2 regions of the Pseudarthrobacter sp. lyk4-40-TYG-27 genome follow, and region 1 is predicted to be linked to the other one. Evidence: predicted binding sites of a transcription regulator. Region 1 holds the regulator's gene; the other holds the start of a gene.
What was found. Region 1 encodes HrcA, which represses chaperone genes, less so after heat shock. Its sites were predicted from a motif close to TTNGCACTCGNNNNNNNCGAGTGCNAA; they were not measured.
Positions count from the first base shown of each region.

Region 2: groL (chaperonin GroEL) is a predicted target of HrcA. The motif match lies at 4,088-4,114, and genes of this name have one in related genera.

Region 1 is NZ_JARVSH010000001.1:259,382-268,074, reverse strand. Features, by position in the region: gene ybeY (rRNA maturation RNase YbeY) at 1-258, opposite strand, end outside; gene QRM96_RS01270 (PhoH family protein) at 255-1,343, opposite strand; gene QRM96_RS01265 (GerMN domain-containing protein) at 1,727-2,647, shown strand; gene QRM96_RS01260 (16S rRNA (uracil(1498)-N(3))-methyltransferase) at 2,634-3,410, opposite strand; gene dnaJ (molecular chaperone DnaJ) at 3,413-4,540, opposite strand; gene hrcA (heat-inducible transcriptional repressor HrcA) at 4,625-5,638, opposite strand; gene QRM96_RS01245 (DUF3097 domain-containing protein) at 5,812-6,663, shown strand; gene QRM96_RS01240 (DUF4870 domain-containing protein) at 6,783-7,193, shown strand; gene hemW (radical SAM family heme chaperone HemW) at 7,310-8,539, opposite strand; gene lepA (translation elongation factor 4) at 8,565-8,693, opposite strand, start outside.
Region 2 is NZ_JARVSH010000002.1:41,248-49,940, reverse strand. Features, by position in the region: gene QRM96_RS03665 (ribonuclease HI family protein) at 1-609, opposite strand, end outside; gene QRM96_RS03660 (ABC transporter substrate-binding protein) at 883-2,193, shown strand; gene groL (chaperonin GroEL) at 2,276-3,910, opposite strand; gene QRM96_RS03650 (ABC transporter substrate-binding protein) at 4,200-5,462, opposite strand; gene QRM96_RS03645 (cold-shock protein) at 5,459-5,665, opposite strand; gene QRM96_RS03640 (LytR C-terminal domain-containing protein) at 5,828-6,457, opposite strand; gene QRM96_RS03635 (DUF3263 domain-containing protein) at 6,509-6,838, opposite strand; gene QRM96_RS03630 (uracil-DNA glycosylase) at 6,967-7,743, shown strand; gene QRM96_RS03625 (siderophore-interacting protein) at 7,753-8,592, shown strand; gene QRM96_RS03620 (threonine/serine exporter family protein) at 8,589-8,693, opposite strand, start outside.

The DNA of each region.
Region 1 (8,693 bases):
GCCCAGCATGCCCTGGGGCGTCGGCCGACCCGGGGTTCCGGGCGTGAGTTCGTCCATGGGGACCGAGAGCACATCCGTGGCGCCGGGTTCGTCCATCAGTTCAATGTGCAGCTTTTCCATGGCCGGTTCGTCCACCAGGAGGATGGACAGCTCGGCCTGGGGATGGATGTAGAGCTGTTCAAAGATGTACCGCGATAATGCAACGAGTTCGGCTTCTTCGACGTGGACGCCGGACTCGTTGTTCACCTCGATGCTCACGCGTGTTCCCCCCGCTTTTCCCTGTTGACTGAGTGCTTGACGCGGTTCCGCTGGGCTTCGTCCCAGACGCTGTAGGCGTTGACGATGTCGCCGACCAAGCGGTGACGGACCACGTCCGCGGCGTCAAGGACGGAGAAGTTCACGTCCTCGATGCCCTGCAGGATTTCCTCCACGATCCGCAGCCCCGAACGCGTTCCAAACGGCAGGTCCACCTGGGTGACGTCTCCGGTGACCACCATCTTGGAGCCGAACCCGAGACGGGTGAGGAACATCTTCATCTGTTCCGGCGTGGTGTTTTGCGCCTCGTCGAGGATGATAAAGGCGTCGTTGAGTGTCCGGCCGCGCATGTAAGCCAGTGGTGCCACCTCGATGGTCCCGGCGGCCATCAGCCGAGGGATGGACTCGGGATCCATCATGTCGTGCAACGCATCGTAAAGCGGCCGAAGGTATGGATCGATCTTGTCGCTCAGCGTTCCGGGCAAGAAGCCAAGGCGTTCCCCTGCCTCCACCGCAGGGCGGGTGAGGATGATGCGGCTGACCTCTTTTTGCTGCAGGGCCTGGACGGCTTTGGCCATGGCCAGGTAGGTCTTGCCGGTGCCTGCGGGCCCGATCCCGAAAATCACCGTATTGGCGTCGATCGCGTCGACGTAGTTCTTCTGGTTCAGCGTTTTGGGCCGGATGGTCCTGCCGCGGCTGGAGAGGATGTCATGGGTGAGGACGTCCACCGGGTTCTGCAGTGACTGGGTGCGCAGGAGCGCCACGAGCTGCTGCAGCACAGCAGGGGTGATCACCGTGCCGCGGGCCACGAGGCCACGGACCTCCTGGAGGAGCCGCATGATCCGGGGGACGTCGCTGGCCGGACCGCTGATGGAGAGCTCGTTGCCGCGCACGTGGAAGTTGACGTCCGGGAACTGGACTTCGATGAACCGCAACGCCTCATCGTGGCTGCCAAGTGATTGAACCATCTGGTCCGAATTCTCAAACAGGACAACTTCGGTCCTGGTGCCCGGCAGTGAGTGGGGAAACTCCCCCGGGCTGCCGTCGCCTGTGTTGAGCCGGCGCTTACCATTCGCTGATTCAGTCATGGTGCTGGCCCGCAGGCCTGTGGTCCCCTCGAAGTTCTTCAATCCAATTTTCCGTGCCGGAAAGGGGCGCCCGTTGCACGGTGCTCCTTGCCCAGCGATCCCATCATCTTACGCCAGCAGCAGGCGTCTGCGGGCACGGCGGGCTGCTGCCCATCACACAGGCGCGGCCGTTTGGTATCAACTTCATATCGGCCTCATATCGTTCCCGTTGCAGTTGGGGCGTGAGGGCCACAGAACCGCTGCTGGGCTGCACCGCTGTGCAATGCTGGAAATCCAGCAACTGCTGGGACTCCAGGCCGTCAGGGGATCGGCCCGCCACGCCACGAAAGGACAAGGGCAGGACAGTGCCGGATACCTCTGTGCCCAAAAGGGCAGGCCGAACGATGGGCCCCTTGCGCCCGGCGGTCCTGGCAGGCGTCCTGGTGCTCGTTCCCATACTGGCAGGCTGCACCGCTGAGGGCGGCCCATCGCCCACCGGCACCCTCGCCTCGGTCCCGGCGTCCGGCGGGACCATGCCGGACGCACCGTCCACCAGCGCTCCGCTGGAGACCACCCAATCCTCCAACAAGGCGCCCGTGTATTGGATCGGCCGCAGCGGCGGCAACATTTTCCTGTACCGCGAATTCCGCGATGTCCCGGAGCAGGACAACCCGGTAACGCGTGCGTTGCGGGCCATGATGTCGGAGAAGCCGCTCGACCCCGATTTCTTCACGCCATGGCAGAATCCGGATAAGTTGGCCACCTCGATTTCAGGCAAAGACGTCATTACGGTGGACGTTTCGGCTGACGCGTTCAACAGCAACCTCGACGCCGACATGGCTGCCCGCGCCATCCAGCAACTGATTTATACGGCCACCGCGGCGGCCGCCAGTTCGGGGCTGATCGACACCAGCCAGCAGGTCCGGGTCCGGATCCTCGTGGACGGGCACACCGACTACGTCGCTTTCGGGAAGGTCCAGCTGGGCGCCCTGATGACCCGTGCTGCCGGCCTGGTGGCGCCGGTCTGGATCATTGATCCGCAGGAAAATACCGAAGTCCCGGCAGGAACCGTGAAGATCACGGGCCGCAGCACGTCGCCGGGAGCCAAGCTCCACTGGCAAATCCTGCAGGTTGCGGACAACGGTGGCGGCAAGACGCCTTTCCTGAGCGGCGAAACGACGGCGGCCGCGGAGCAGGGCCAGGCGGGGGTCTTCACACTGGCCCTTAACCTGCCGGCCGGTGACTATGAACTCCACGTGGCGCAGGCCGGATCCGGTGGAGAACCGGACCGGAACGAGGACACCCGGTCCTTTAGGGTGCGGTAGCCCAGCGTCCCAGGATATCGCTGGCCAGCACGACGGCGGCCGGGCCGGCAGTGGAGGACCGCAGGACGTGGTGCCCCAGCAGGGCCGTCACCGCGCCGTTGTCACAGAGCTTCGTCACCTCGCGGGGACTGATGCCGCCTTCGGGGCCAACAATCAGCAGGATCTCGCGGGGCCCGGTGCCCGCGCTCCCCTGCCATCCTTCCAGGACGGTGCGCAGGGGCCTGACAGCGTCTTCGTGCAAGATCACGGCCAGGTCCGCGGCGGCCACGGCGTTGCAGAGCCCGGACGTTTCAACGGCGTCCCGTACCTCGGGAATCCAGGCGCGGCGGGCCTGCTTGGCGGCAGCGGCAACGGCCGACTGCCACTTGGCATGGGCCTTGGCGGCCCGGTCCCCCTTCCAGCGGACGATGGACCGTTCCGACTGCCAGGGTATGACGGCATCGATGCCCAGTTCCGTTGCCGTCTCAATGGCCAGTTCGTCCCTGTCGCCCTTGGCCAGCGCTTGCGCCAGCACCAGCCGGACCTCGGGCCTGTCTTCGGCCACCACGGTCCCGCACTCCACTTCCAGCGCGGAGGACGATGCTGATGCCACCTTGCCGGTCATGCGGGCGCCGGCGCCGTCCACGATGTCCACGGCCTCCCCCGGCGACAAGCGCTTCACGGTGACTGCGTGCCGGGCTTCAGGGCCTTCCAGGACAAAGACCTGGCCGGGCGCCAGGCCGTCCAGCGAGCCGGGGCTGGCAAAGAATACGGGGTTGCTCACCGCTACAGGTTACCGAGCCGGTCCCGGAGCTTGGCGAACATCCCGCCGCTGGCAGCGAGCTTACCCTCGGTGATCTGTTCCCCACGGAGCTTGGCCAGCTGGCGCAGCAGGTCCTCTTGCGCGGCGTCGAGTTTGGCGGGAGTGTCCACTTGGAGGTGGACCTTCAGGTCTCCGCGCCCGTAGCCCCTCAGGTGGGTGACGCCCAGACCGCGGAGGGTAATGACCTCGCCGGACTGGGTGCCGGGCTTGACGTCGATCTCCTGGCTGCCGTCGAAGGTTTCCAGGCTGACGTCCGTGCCGAGGGCAGCCGCTGTCATGGGGATGTGCAAAGTGGCGTGCAGGTCATCGCCTTCGCGGACATAGGTGGCGTCGTTGTTGACCCGGATCTCCACGTAGAGGTCGCCTGCGGGGCCACCGGCGGGGCCGGCTTCGCCTTGCCCGGAGAGCTGGATGCGGGTTCCGGTGGCAACACCGGCAGGAACCTTGATGGTCAGTGAGCGGCGGCTGCGGATGCGGCCCTGGCCGCTGCATTCGTTGCAGGGATCCTTGATGACCGTGCCGAAGCCTTCGCAGGTGCCGCAGGGGGCCGCCGTCATGACCTGGCCAAGAATGGAGCGGACGGCACGCTGGACCTGGCCGCTGCCGCCGCAGATATCGCAGCGCTCGGGGTGTGTGCCGGGGCGGCAGCACGATCCGTCGCAGGTGGGGCAGACGACGGCGGTGTCCACTTCGAGCTTCTTGTTGACGCCAAAGACGGCGTCGCGGAGGTCGATCCGGACGCTGATGAGCGCGTCCTGGCCCCTGCGCACCCGGGACGCCGGACCGGACGTGCCGCCGGCGCCGAAGAAGGTGTCGAAGATGTCCTGGAACGCGAACCCTTGGCCCGCGTAGCCCGCACCGCCGAAGCCGTTGTCCGTTCCGTTCTCATTGCCGGTGGTGTCGTAGATGCGGCGCTTCTGGGGGTCGGAGAGGACCTCGTAGGCGTGAGTGACTGCCTTGAAGCGTTCCGACGCGTCCGCCCCGGGGTTTACGTCCGGGTGGAGGGTGCGGGCCAGTTTGCGGTAGGCCTTTTTGATCTCTTCGCCCGTAGCTTCGGGGGAGACTCCAAGGACGTCATAGTGGCTGCTCAAAGTTCGTATCTCTTCCTTGTTGTACTGCGTGCCGTTGGGCCCGGTGTCCGGTCCCGTTGCCGGACGTGGTCCGGCAACGGAGGATCAGGGCCCCAAAATCCTGGAAAGGTAGCGGGCCACGGCCCTGACGGCGGCCATGGTGGTGGGGTAGTCCATCCGTGTGGGGCCAAGGATCCCTACCTTCGCGGCGCTGTCAGGGCCGTAGCCTGTGGCCACCACCGATGCCTCCGCGAGGCCGTCGTAAGGGTTCTCCCGTCCGATGCTGACGGCCACGCCGCGGTGGTCCTGTGCCATTTCGCTCAGCAACCGCAGCATCACCACCTGCTCCTCGAGTGCTTCGAGCACCGGGCCGATGCTGAGTGGAAAGTCTACGTTGGACCGGGCCAGGTTGGCCGTTCCGGCCATGACCATCCGGTCTTCCCGGCTGCTCTGGGCCAAAACCTCCAGCCCAAGCGCGAGTGCGTGCGCGGCCTGGCGCTGAGGGTGCGGCGCGGCGGCGACGACGGCGGGCAAGGCCTGGGCGAGGTGGCTCAGCGACGTGCCGCCCAAGGCCCCGAGGAACCGGGTCCGCAACTCCGCCAGCGCCTCGTCACCCAAGTCCTGGCCGACGTCGATCACGCGCTGCTCGACTTTGCCGCTGTTGGCAATCAGCACCACGAGTACTTTGCGCGGTGCCAGCAGCACGAATTCGATGTGGCGGACCAGGGCCCTGCTCAAGTGCGGGTACTGGACCACTGCCACCTGGTTGGTCAGCTGGGACAGGAGGCGGACCGTGCGATCCAGGACGTCGTCGAGGTCGTCCGCTCCTTCCAGGAGTGATTGGATGGCCCGCCGCTCTGCGGCCGACAGGGGCTTGACCGCCGAGATCTGGTCCACGAACAGGCGGTAGCCCTTGTCCGTGGGTATCCGCCCTGCGCTGGTGTGCGGCGCGGTGATCAGGCCCTCATCCTCCAGCGCCGCCATGTCGTTGCGGATCGTGGCGCTGGACACACCGAGATGATGGCGCTCCACCAGCGCTTTTGAGCCGACCGGCTCGCGGGAGTGGACGTAGTCCTCCACGATCGCCCGCAGCACTTCCAGTTTGCGTGGCTCGCTCACTCTCCACCTCCATCCACGGTCCGGGGCGCGTGCCCCGTCCGGTGCCGCCCAGGGGTTAGCACTCGACATGCCTCAGTGCTAACAGTCTATTATGCCTCGGCCCGTTGTTAGCATTGGTACCGCTCCGGGCGAAACTCCGGGGGTGAGGACCTAATGCGAGGCGGATCGAATCCATGGACTACCAGAACTGGGGCCCCCGCGGGATTTCCGCCCCTGCCCGGACCGAACTGCCGGAGGTTCCCGTGGAGCGCGGCATGGTGCTTGAGGAAGTCCAGTCCGGCTGGGTTGGGGCTGTCACCCGGGTGGAGAAGTCCGGCGGAATGCACGTGGTTGCCCTCGAGGACCGGCGCGGAAAGTCGCGGTCCTTCCGGCTGGGCTTCGGCTTCCTCCTGGAGGGACAGCCGATCCGCCTGATGCCGCCGGCGCCCGCCCGCGCTGGGGCCGGTCCCGCCGCAGGGCGGACCGCGTCCGGGTCGGTTCGGGTGGCAGGGCAGCGCGCCCAGGTCGCAAAGGCGAGCCGGATCTGGGTGGAAGGCAAGCATGACGCTGAACTGGTGGAGAAGGTGTGGGGAGACGACCTTCGGGTGGAAGGCATCGTCGTCGAACCCCTGCACGGCATCGACGACCTCACGGCCGCCGTGGCGGACTTCAGGCCGGGACCTGGGCGCCGCCTCGGGGTCCTCGTGGACCACCTGGTGCCCGATTCAAAGGAATCGCGCATCGCCGAGGCTGTGATGGCCTCCCCTGGTGCCGCCGGAAATGTCCTGATCGTCGGCCACCCCTACGTGGATGTGTGGCAGGCCATCCGCCCCGCGGTGCTGGGCATCCAGCAATGGCCGGCGATTCCCCGCGGCCAGGACTGGAAGACCGGCATCCTGAAGGCCTTTGGCTGGCCGCACTCCACCAAGGAAGATATCGGGCTGGGGTGGCAAAAGCTCCTCGGCGCCGTCCGCACGTACGCCGACCTGGAACCGTCGCTGCTGGGGCGGGTTGAGGAAGTGATCGACTTCCTCACCGTGCCCTGAAAGCCGCTCCCGCCCCGCGACCCAGTATTCTGGATACTGCGATGCCTTGCTTTTCACAGCATGTCACCGAGTCCTTATTAGTCGTCAGCACCACTTGCACCCCAGAAGGAAAACAGACTGTGGCAGAAAACGCACGTGATCACAGGGATGGCCAAGGCCGTTCCGAGTACCATGGCGTCCCCGCCAATGCGCTGCCGCTCACGGCCAGCGAAGACCGCCAATGGGCCACGCTGGCCCACTTCGGCGGGATCCTGGGGTGCATTCCGTCCCTGCTGATCTACCTGATCTTCCGGGACCGCGGACCGTTCACCGCGCAGGAGTCGAAGGAAGCGCTGAACTTCAGCCTGACGCCCACCATCGCCGCGGTCCTGGCCAACATCCTGGTGTTCATTCCCTACGTGGGCAACATCTTCGCCGTGATCGCCACGCTGATCTGGGTGGCGCTGACCTGCTTCTCGGTGGCCGCAGGGATCCACGTCAACCGGGGCCAGCCGCACCGCTACCCGTACAACCTGCGCTGGATCAAATAGTCCCCAGCGGCTCCCAGCCCTCGCAAGCTCAGGCCGGGGCCCTCGCCGCTGTGGGCCCACCCAGCGGCTCCCAGCGCAATCAAGCCCCCACAAGCCCCGCCGGGTTCGTGCTGCGGTTAGTCGGGCAGGATCCTACGGACCACGGCGTCCGCCAGGAGCCGGCCCTTCAGGGTGAGGACCAGCCGTCCGTGGAACGCCGCGGCCGGTTCCACCAGTTCGTCCGCGATCAGGGCCGCCACCTCATGGCGGCCCAAGGTGCTGAGCGTCGAGACGTCGAGCCCTGACTGCAGCCGCGCCTCAAGCATCACCCGCTCCAGTCGCCTGGTGTCCGAATCCAGGGTTTCGCGGCCCGCAGCCGGCGAATAGCCCTGCGCGAGCCGGTTGGCGTAGGCCACAGGGTGCTTGACGTTCCACCAGCGCACGCCGCCCACGTGTGAGTGGGCGCCAGGCCCTATCCCCCACCAGTCGTCGCCCCGCCAGTAGGCCAGGTTGTGCCGGCAGGCCTGGTCCGGGGTCCGGGCCCAATTGCTGACCTCGTACCAGCCCAGCCCGGCTTCGGTGATCAGCTGGTCGGCGAGCTCGTACTTGTCGGCGTGGTCGTCGTCGTCGATTCCCGGGACCTCGCCGCGCCGCATCTGTGCGGCGAGCTTGGTGCCTTCCTCGACGATCAGCGCATAGGCGCTGATGTGGTCGGGCTCGTACGACAAGGCTGTTTCAAGGGAGTACCGCCAGTCGGCCAGGGATTCACCGGGCGTACCGTAAATCAGGTCCAGGCTGACGGCAAGTCCCGCCTCCCGGGCCCACCGGACCACCTGCGGAACCCGGCTCGGGGTGTGGGTGCGGTCCAGGACCTTCAAGACGTGCGGGACGGCGGATTGCATGCCGAACGACACCCGGGTGAAACCGGCTTCCTTGAGGATGGCGAGGGATTCGGGCGTGACCGAGTCGGGATTGGCCTCGGTGGTGACTTCCGCGTCCTCTTCGATTCCCCACTGGTCGATGGCGGCACGAAGAATCATGGCGAGGTCGCCGGCCGGCAGGAGCGTAGGCGTGCCGCCGCCGAAGAAAACGGTGCTGAGCTTGCGTGCCGGGACGCCTGAACGCTGCAGTACCCGCGCGGCCAGCCCCACTTCCGAGACGGCCGTGCCCGCATAGGCATCCTGGGAAGCTCCGCCGCCGAGTTCCGTGGCCGTGTACGTGTTGAAGTCGCAGTACCCGCAGCGCACGGCACAGAACGGGATGTGGACGTACAAGCCGAAAGCCCGGGCCGCCGCACCGTCCGCTGCCTGAGCAGGCAGCAGGCCGTCCGACGGCGCCGGGTCGCCAAGGGGAAGAACGCTGGGCATCAGCGGGTCCCCCGCTGCGCGGTGGTCACTTCTTCTTGGCCTTGTCCTTTGAATCGTCAGTGGTGAGGGCGGCGATGAACGCTTCCTGCGGAACTTCCACCGTGCCCACCATCTTCATGCGCTTCTTGCCTTCTTTTTGCTTCTCCAGCAGCTT
Region 2 (8,693 bases), on a different contig from region 1:
ACGGGTGGGGCCTGCCTCCGGGCGGCCGGCGGCGGCCGGGCGGGCGGGTGCAGGGGCGGGGATGTCGAGGGTGGCCGGCTGGAGGCCACTGCCGGCCTGAGGCTGCGCCTCAAAGCTGTGCCCGGAGGCGCCCGGATGGTGCGCCCCCGGAAATCCCGGACCAGACCGGGCGGCCACGCCCTGCTGGTAGGCGGTTGCCGCGGCCCGGGCGCGTTCATCGGCGGCCTCGTTCAGGCTGTGGCCGGCATGGCCCTTGACCCATTCGAAGGTGTACGTCCGGCCTGCCAGTTCGCGGTCCAGTTCCTTCAGCAGTTCAACGTTCAGGACCGGCTTCCCGTCAGCTTTGCGCCATCCCTTGCGCTTCCACCCGGGCATCCATTTGGTAATGGAGTTGATGACGTACTGGCTGTCACAGAGGATGCGAAGGTCCTCCCCCGGAAGATGCGCGGTGGCCCGCAGCAGATCCAGGACAGCCATCAGCTCCCCTTGGTTATTGGTGCCGTGGGGCCAGCCACCGGCCCGCCAACAGTTGTCATCCACGTACCAGGCCCAGCCGGCCGGCCCCGGGTTTCCCAAGGCCGAACCGTCAGCCGCTGCAGTAATCGTCACCGGTCCATCCTGCCAGAAGCCAACGACAACGGGCCGCCGCCTCAGCGGCTCAAAGCCCACCCGGCGGTACGCCGCACGAAGTACTGGTCCCGCAAGCGCCGGGTCAGCCGGCCCGAAAGCCATCCCAGAAAACGTTTACCGAAACTCTTGACGCAACCCTTCCGCTCACGAAACAATCACAGAATCACAGCGAGAAAGCGCTTTCCCGCAGAGTCGGGCACCCGCAACGACGTGGGATCGACCCAGCGGCGACAAAATACGGAAGGAACATCAATGACGAGTCCAGTCTTCAGCCGGCGCAGTTTCCAGCTCGGCGCCGCCGCCTTGGCCTTTTCCCTGCTGGCGACAGGCTGCGGAGCTCCCGGCAGTTCCGGGGACAACGGGCAGGTGACCCTGCGGTTCGCATGGTGGGGCAACGAGTACCTGAACGCACAGACCCAGAAGGTCATCGCCGCGTTCGAGGCGTCGCACCCGAATATCAAGATCAAGGCGGAGCCGGGCGAATGGGCCAGCTACTGGGACAAGCTGGCCACGAAGACCGCTGCCAATGATGCACCGGACGTCATCCAGATGGACCAGAAGTACATTGCCGAATACGGCGGGCGCGGGGCGCTTATGGACCTGTCGAAGCAAAGCGGCATCGACACCTCGAAGCTGGACAAGGAGGCCTTGGCCTCCGGCCAGCACGGTGGCGCCCAGTATGGTCTCAGCACCGGCCAGAATGCCTACGTCATCATGGCCAACACCAAGGTGTTCGACGCCGCAGGCATTCCGCTGCCGGACGACAGGACGTGGACGTGGAAAGACTTCACGGACACCGCAGCCAAGATCAGCGCCGCTGGTGGCGGGAAGAGCTACGGCGCCGCCTACGGCAGCAACGAAGCAGACCTGATCATCTGGCTGCGCCAGCACGGACAAGACCTGTACACGGGTGACGGGGGCCTCGGTTTCGAGACGGCGACCGCCGCGTCTTTCTGGGAACGGCTCAAGGACCAGCGCAACTCAAAGGCCAGTCCTCCTGCCACCGTCGCCACCGAGGACGCCGGCGCGGGGCTGGAGGAGAGCCTGTTCGGCACCAACCGGGTGGCCATGGCCTGGTGGTGGACCAACCAGCTGGGGTCCCTGGAGTCCACCACGGGCAGCAGCATCAAGATGCTGCGGGCACCGAGCATCAGTGGCGCATCGGCAAGCAACGGGATGTACTACAAGCCCACCATGTTCTGGTCGGCTTCGTCCCGGTCCAAGCACCCGCAGCAGGCGGCTGAATTCATCGACTACCTCACGAACAGTCCGGAGGCAGGCGGCATCCTGATGACGGACCGCGGCGTGCCCACCAACAGCGCGATCGTCGCGGGCATTACTCCCTCGCTCAAGCCGGCTGACACCACGGTGGTGGGCTTCCTCAAGGACATAGCGCCGGACGTCAAGGGCGCGCCACCGGTCCCGCCGGTGGGTGCGGGCAGCGTCCAGAACGTCATCAAGCGCTACACGGATGAAGTACTGTACGACCGCCTGACCCCGCAGGCAGCCGCGGATGCCTTCAAGAAGGAGGTTGAAGGGATGCTGGCTTCCGCCAGGAAGTAGCCCTCGGAACCATAAAAATGCGGCCCCCTCCAAACGGAGGGGGCCGCATTTCATGTCAGCGGGACAGGTCCCGGCAGTGGGCTTAGAAGCCGCCCATGCCGCCCATGCCGCCCATGTCGTCTCCACCGGCGGGGGCAGAAGCCTTCTCGGGCTTGTCTGCCACCACGGCTTCGGTGGTGAGGAACAGGCCGGCGATGGACGCCGCGTTCTGCAGGGCAGAGCGGGTGACCTTGACCGGATCGTTCACGCCGGCTGCCAGCAGGTCGACGTACTCGCCGGTGGCTGCGTTCAGGCCGTGGCCTGCGGGCAGGCCGCGGACCTTGTCGACAACCACGCCGGGCTCGAGGCCGGCGTTGAAGGCGATCTGCTTCAGCGGGGCGTCAATGGCAACGCGGACGATGTTGGCGCCCGTTGCTTCGTCGCCGGAGAGCTGCAGGTTGGCAAATGCCTTGGCACCGGCCTGGATGAGGGCAACACCGCCACCGGCGACGATGCCTTCTTCAACCGCAGCCTTGGCGTTGCGGACGGCGTCCTCGATGCGGTGCTTGCGTTCCTTGAGCTCAACCTCGGTGGCGGCACCGGCCTTGATGACTGCAACGCCGCCGGCCAGCTTGGCCAGGCGTTCCTGCAGCTTCTCGCGGTCGTAGTCGGAGTCCGAGTTCTCGATCTCGGCGCGGATCTGGGATACGCGGCCGGCGATCTGGTCGGCGTCGCCTGCACCCTCGACGATGGTGGTCTCGTCCTTGGTGACAACAACCTTGCGGGCCTGGCCCAGCAGTTCGAGGCCTGCGGTCTCGAGCTTGAGGCCGACTTCCTCGGAGATGACCTGGCCGCCGGTGAGGACGGCGATGTCTGCCAGCTGTGCCTTGCGGCGGTCGCCGAAGCCCGGGGCCTTGACGGCAACGGACTTGAAGGTGCCACGGATCTTGTTGACGATCAGGGTGGCCAGGGCCTCGCCCTCGATGTCTTCGGCGATGATCAGCAGCGGCTTGTTGGACTGCATGACCTTTTCGAGGACAGCAACCAGTTCCTTGACGTTGGAGATCTTGGAGTTGACGATCAGGATGTACGGATCCTCGAGGACCGTTTCCTGGCGCTCGGCGTCGGTGACGAAGTAGGCGGAGATGTAGCCCTTGTCGAAGCGCATGCCTTCGGTGAGTTCAAGCTCCAGGCCGAAGGTGTTGGACTCCTCGACCGTGATGACGCCTTCCTTGCCGACCTTGTCCAGGGCTTCGGCGATGAGGGCACCAATTTCGTCGTCACCGGCGGAGATGGAGGCGGTGGCCGCGATCTCTTCCTTGGTTTCGATTTCCTTGGCGGAGGCCAGGAGTTCGCGGGTGACAGCTTCAACGGCCTTCTCGATGCCGCGCTTGAGGGACAGCGGGTCGGCACCGGCAGCAACGTTGCGCAGGCCTTCCTTGACCAGCGCCTGGGCCAGCACCGTCGCAGTCGTGGTACCGTCGCCGGCGACGTCGTCCGTCTTCTTGGCAACTTCCTTGACCAGCTCTGCGCCGATCTTCTCGTACGGGTCGTCCAGCTCGATCTCCTTGGCGATGGAAACACCATCGTTGGTGATCGTGGGGGCGCCCCACTTCTTTTCGAGGACGACGTTGCGTCCACGCGGGCCGAGGGTGACCTTAACGGCGTCGGCGAGGGTGTTCAGGCCACGCTCAAGGCCGCGGCGTGCCTCTTCATCAAATGCAATGATCTTGGCCATAACGGCAGTAGTCCTTTCGGGACAGTCGTTAAGAATGAACCTTCGCTGCAGTGCCCGCGACGGACGATCCTTCGACAGCGGCCTCTGTATGCCTCCGCCTGGGGATCTCACTGAAGTGAGGTGTTTCTTTCGCTCTTCGACCGGTGCCTTGCTCGGCCGGCCGGAACCGGGCGTTGCTTAGCAGTCGGTACGTCAGAGTGCTAACTCCATAATTAGCACTCCCCCGGTGAGAGTGCAAGCGAAAACACACCGGAGGGGCTGCTGGCGGCGGTCGCTTCGCCGAGGGCGATCAGCCCTGATGTCCGGCTGTCTCCCGGCCGCTCGGAGTGGGCAGGTTGTCCGGCCCGTATGTAAAGACGGAGAAGGACGCCACGGTGATATCCCCGTTCGCGTCGAAGGCAATGGGGCCCGACTCGCCGTCGTAATTGATGTCGGGGCCGGCAGCCAGGCCGCCCAGGCACGCCTTGTAGGTCACGCACGGCGCAGCGGCCGTTCCGGCGCCTGGTGCCGCTGTTCCGCCCGATACCGGGATCAGGTTGGCGGCGATCGAGCGGCCGGCGTCGTCCTGCGCGCGGGCCGCTGCCAGCGCGGCCAGGGTCACGGCGTCGTAGGTCTCGGCAGCGTAGGAGACGTCCTTCAGCGACGGGTCCACCGCCAGGAGTTTTTGCTGGAAGGCGGCGGAAGGCAGCTGTCCCGGCACCACCGCGCGGGCGCCATCCAAGACCTTGGAACCGAGGCCTGAGCCGTAGCGGGCGAAAGCGCCGTCGCTCAGGATGATGCGTGAACCGCCAACGCCGGTACCGTTCAGCGCGGCCAGTGCGCCTTGGGCGCCCTCACGGGCTATCAGGACGACGGCGTCCGGCTTGGCTTTGGCGATGGAGCTTGCCGCCGCGGCGTCCCCGGTCGTGAAGCCGGCACCGGAAAGGACGGTAAGCCCGGACTGCTTTGCCGCTTCCGTGACGGCGGCCTGCAGGTCCTTGCCGTAGGTGCCTTCCTGGTACAGCACGCTGACGGTGGCAGCCCCGGCGTCCTTGGCGAGTTTGGCCAACACAGGCCCTTGCGCGACGTCGGCCGCCGCGGTGCGGAAGTAGTAGCCGCCGCTGGCCATTCCGGTCAGGCCGGCAGCGGTGTTGGCCGGGGAGATGAGCGGTATGTGCGCGCGGGACAGGACACCTACGGCTGCCTCCGCATGGCTGGAGTCGGTGGGTCCGATGACCACGTCCGCCTTGGCGGCGAGCAGGGCTTTTGCCTGCCCGGCGGTGTCCTGTTCCGGGTGTGCGGGCAGCAGTTCGACGGGGCGGCCCTTGTGTCCCCCGGCTGCGTTGATGTCCTGGACGGCCAGCTTGGCGGCGGCGAGCTGTGGCTGGTTCAGGAAAGCGTTGCCGCCGGTGTTGTCCAGGACCAGGCCCACCCGGAGGACGCCGTCGCCGGATGCCTCGGCGGATTCCACCCGGGCGTTTCCGCCTGTCCCGGAGCAGGCTGTGGCGCCGAGAACGGCTGCCAGGGAAACGGCCAGGGCAGTGCGGACGGCGGGACGGTGCTTCGGGTTCACTCGGCGGGCCGGACGTTTTCCGCCTGCGGGCCCTTGTCGCCCTCGCCGACCTCCAGCTGCACCCGTTGTCCTTCCTCAAGGGCCCGGTAGCCTTCGCCCCGGATCGCAGACCAATGGACAAAGATGTCATCACTGGAGCCGTCAACGGTGATGAAGCCGTAGCCTTTTTCAGCGTTGAACCATTTGACGGTTCCCAGTGCCATGGTGACCAACTCTTTTCCGTTGCGGCCGGGTGGGCCGGTGCTGTTGCGTGCAGCCCCGCGGGCCGTGGCCTGGAATCACTCTAGCCAAAGGCCGCCACGGGCCGCAGGCTGCGGCAGGCCCCGGGCCGGGAACGTTATGCAGGCGTAACTGAGGCCGGCCGGTTACCGGTACCCGGGGCCCAGGACCACCACGAGCGGCACCTGGAACTCGGTGCTGCTGACGACCGTGGGGATGTTCAACAGTGCGGCGAGCTCCTGGGCACTGGCCAGTTGCTGGGGACCGGCGTAGTAGATCACGGAGGATTTCTGCGGTGCGCCGGACCAGTTGCCTACCTGTCCGAGCTTCCAGCCGTCAGCCTGGACTGTTCCGCCAATGCGGCTGGCCAGCCCGGCGGTACCGGCCGCGTTGTAGACGGCCACTGCCTGCGTCCGGTCGACGGCCTGCTGGGTGGCCGACTGCGTCGGCTCCGGGCTGCCGCTTGGGGACGGCCCGGCGGTGGCCGAAGGTTCTGAAGCGGCCGGGGGCGTGGGTGCCTGCGTGGTGGACGGGGTGGATCCGGTACCCGCCAACGCGGTGGATTCCACACTGGCAGAGGCCTCGGTTGCCGTGGCGTTGAACCCCAGCTTGGGGAGGATCAGGAAAGACACCAGCCCGATCGCCAGCGCCGCGACGCCCACGGCGAGGATGGGCCACAGCCGCACCCGGGACGGGGCCGAGGCCGTCCGGTGGACACCTTGTCGCGACGCGGCCTCGGGGACCTTGTCGAATTCATCGCGGGCGTATTTGGTCATGGTGGAAGGACATCCTTGTTGATTGCTGCCAGGGTCCCGGCCTGGGGCGTGCTAAGCGTCGGATCCCAGGCGGCGGGCGGTGCGTGCACGGTGGCGCGACGTACGTAGTCTACGCAATCTCTTGACCAGCATGGGATCGTGGGCCAGGGCATCCTCGCGGTCGATCAGGGCATTGAGGAGCTGGTAGTAATGGGTTGCGGAGAGGTCGAACAGCTCCCGGATGGCCTGTTCCTTGGCCCCCGCGTACTTCCACCACTGCCGCTCCAGCGCCAGCATCTGCTGTTCGCGCTCGGTGAGGGAGGAGTCACGGAGCAGAAAATCCGCCAGCAGGGAATTCCGTGGATCCTGCTCCGGCAGGTGTTCCCGGGCCGGTTCCGCCACGGCACACTCCTTCGCTGGTTACGGTAAATGTCTTACCCCCATGCTAGCGGGCGAATCACAGGAGTGTCATTCGGCCCGCCGTCGACGCACTTTCCCGACCGGCGGGCTCCTGCTGCAAGAATGGACCGATGTTTGAATCGGATGCGTTGTTCGACCTGCAGCAGGACCCGGCGGACGCCACCCGCTTCAGCGACCTGGCCAAGTTGCCCCTGGCGGAGCTCATGGCGCCTGACTGGGCGGCGGCGCTGCAGGGCGTCGACGCGAAGCTGCGGTCGGTGCTGGACTTCCTTGCCGGCGAAGAGGCGGCCGGGCACCAGATCCTGCCGCCGCCGTCGAACGTCCTGCGCGCGTTCCGCCAGCCGCTCGCCGGCGTGAAAGTCCTCATTGTGGGGCAGGACCCCTACCCCACGCCGGGGCACGCCGTCGGCCTTTCCTTCTCCGTGGACGCGCGCACGCGCCCGCTCCCCCGCAGCCTGGCGAACATCTACCGTGAACTCGAATCCGACCTGGGCATTTCCCCGCGCGTCCACGGCGACCTGTCCGCCTGGGCGGATCAGGGAGTCCTGCTCCTGAACCGGGTGCTCACCGTCCGGGCGGGGTCCGCGGGCTCCCACCGGGGCAAGGGCTGGGAGGACATTACGACGGCGGCAGTCACGGCAGTGGCCGGACGTCGGGCCTCGGACGGGTCCAGGACGCCCCTGGTAGCCGTCTTGTGGGGCAAGGAGGCGGAGGGGGTAAGGCCCCTCCTTGCCGGTGCGCCCGTCGTCGCCAGCGCGCACCCCAGTCCGTTATCCGCCTCGCGCGGCTTCTTTGGTTCCCGGCCATTCAGCCGCGTGAACGAGCTGCTGCGGGAACAGGGTGCGCCGGACGTAACCTGGGAGCTCCCGCCGGTGCCCCTGGCTTAGGCTTGCCTGATGAGCACTGTCCCCGCCGCCACCAGCGCTACGAAAAACAACCGCCCCCAGGTCAACCTGACGGTACTGCGCAAAGAGCAGTTGTCCCCGCACATGGTCCGGGTCATCGCAGGTGGGGACGGATTCAGGGACTTCGTCAACAACGCATTCGTGGACCGTTATGTAAAGATCGTGTTCCCACAGCCCGGCGTGGACTATCCCTCCCCCCTGGATCTGTGGACGGTCCGGGAAACCATGCCGCGCGAGCAGTGGCCGTATACCCGCACCTACACGCTCCGCTGGGTGGATCCCGGGGCCAAGGAGCTCGCCATCGACTTCGTGGTCCATGGCGACGAAGGCCTGGCCGGTCCGTGGGCGGCCAACGCCCGGCCCGGCGAGACGCTCACCTTTACCGGCCCGGGCGGTGCGTACAACCCCAATCCCGAGGCTGACTGGTATCTGTTCGCCGGTGATGAGGCCGCCCTGCCGGCCATTGCCGCGTCCATCGAGGCACTTCCTCCCACCGCAGTGGGGCTGGCCTTCCTGGAAGTCGGGGCCGAGGCCGACATCCAGCCCCTGAACGCTCCGGCCGGACTCGAGGTCCGGTGGCTGGTCCGCGGCGAAGTCCCGGCGGGCTCGAGCACGTTGCTGGTGGATGCCGTGGCGGGCGCGGAGTGGCCTGCCGGCACCGTGGATGTCTTTGCCCACGGCGAGCGGGGCTACATGAAGTCCCTGCGCGAGGTCTTCTTCAAGCAGCGTGGCCTGGAGCGGCGCCAGGTGTCATTGTCCGGGTACTGGGCGCAGGGCCGCGTGGAAGACGTGTTCCAGGCAGAGAAGAAGTTGCCGGTAGGGCAAATCTAGCGCCGCCGGGCGCGGCGGCGCTCGTTGCTCGCCAGGCTGCGGGTCAGGGGCCTGGCCAGCACGTCGCCCAGGACGATCCCGCCGGCTGTTCCCAGCACGAT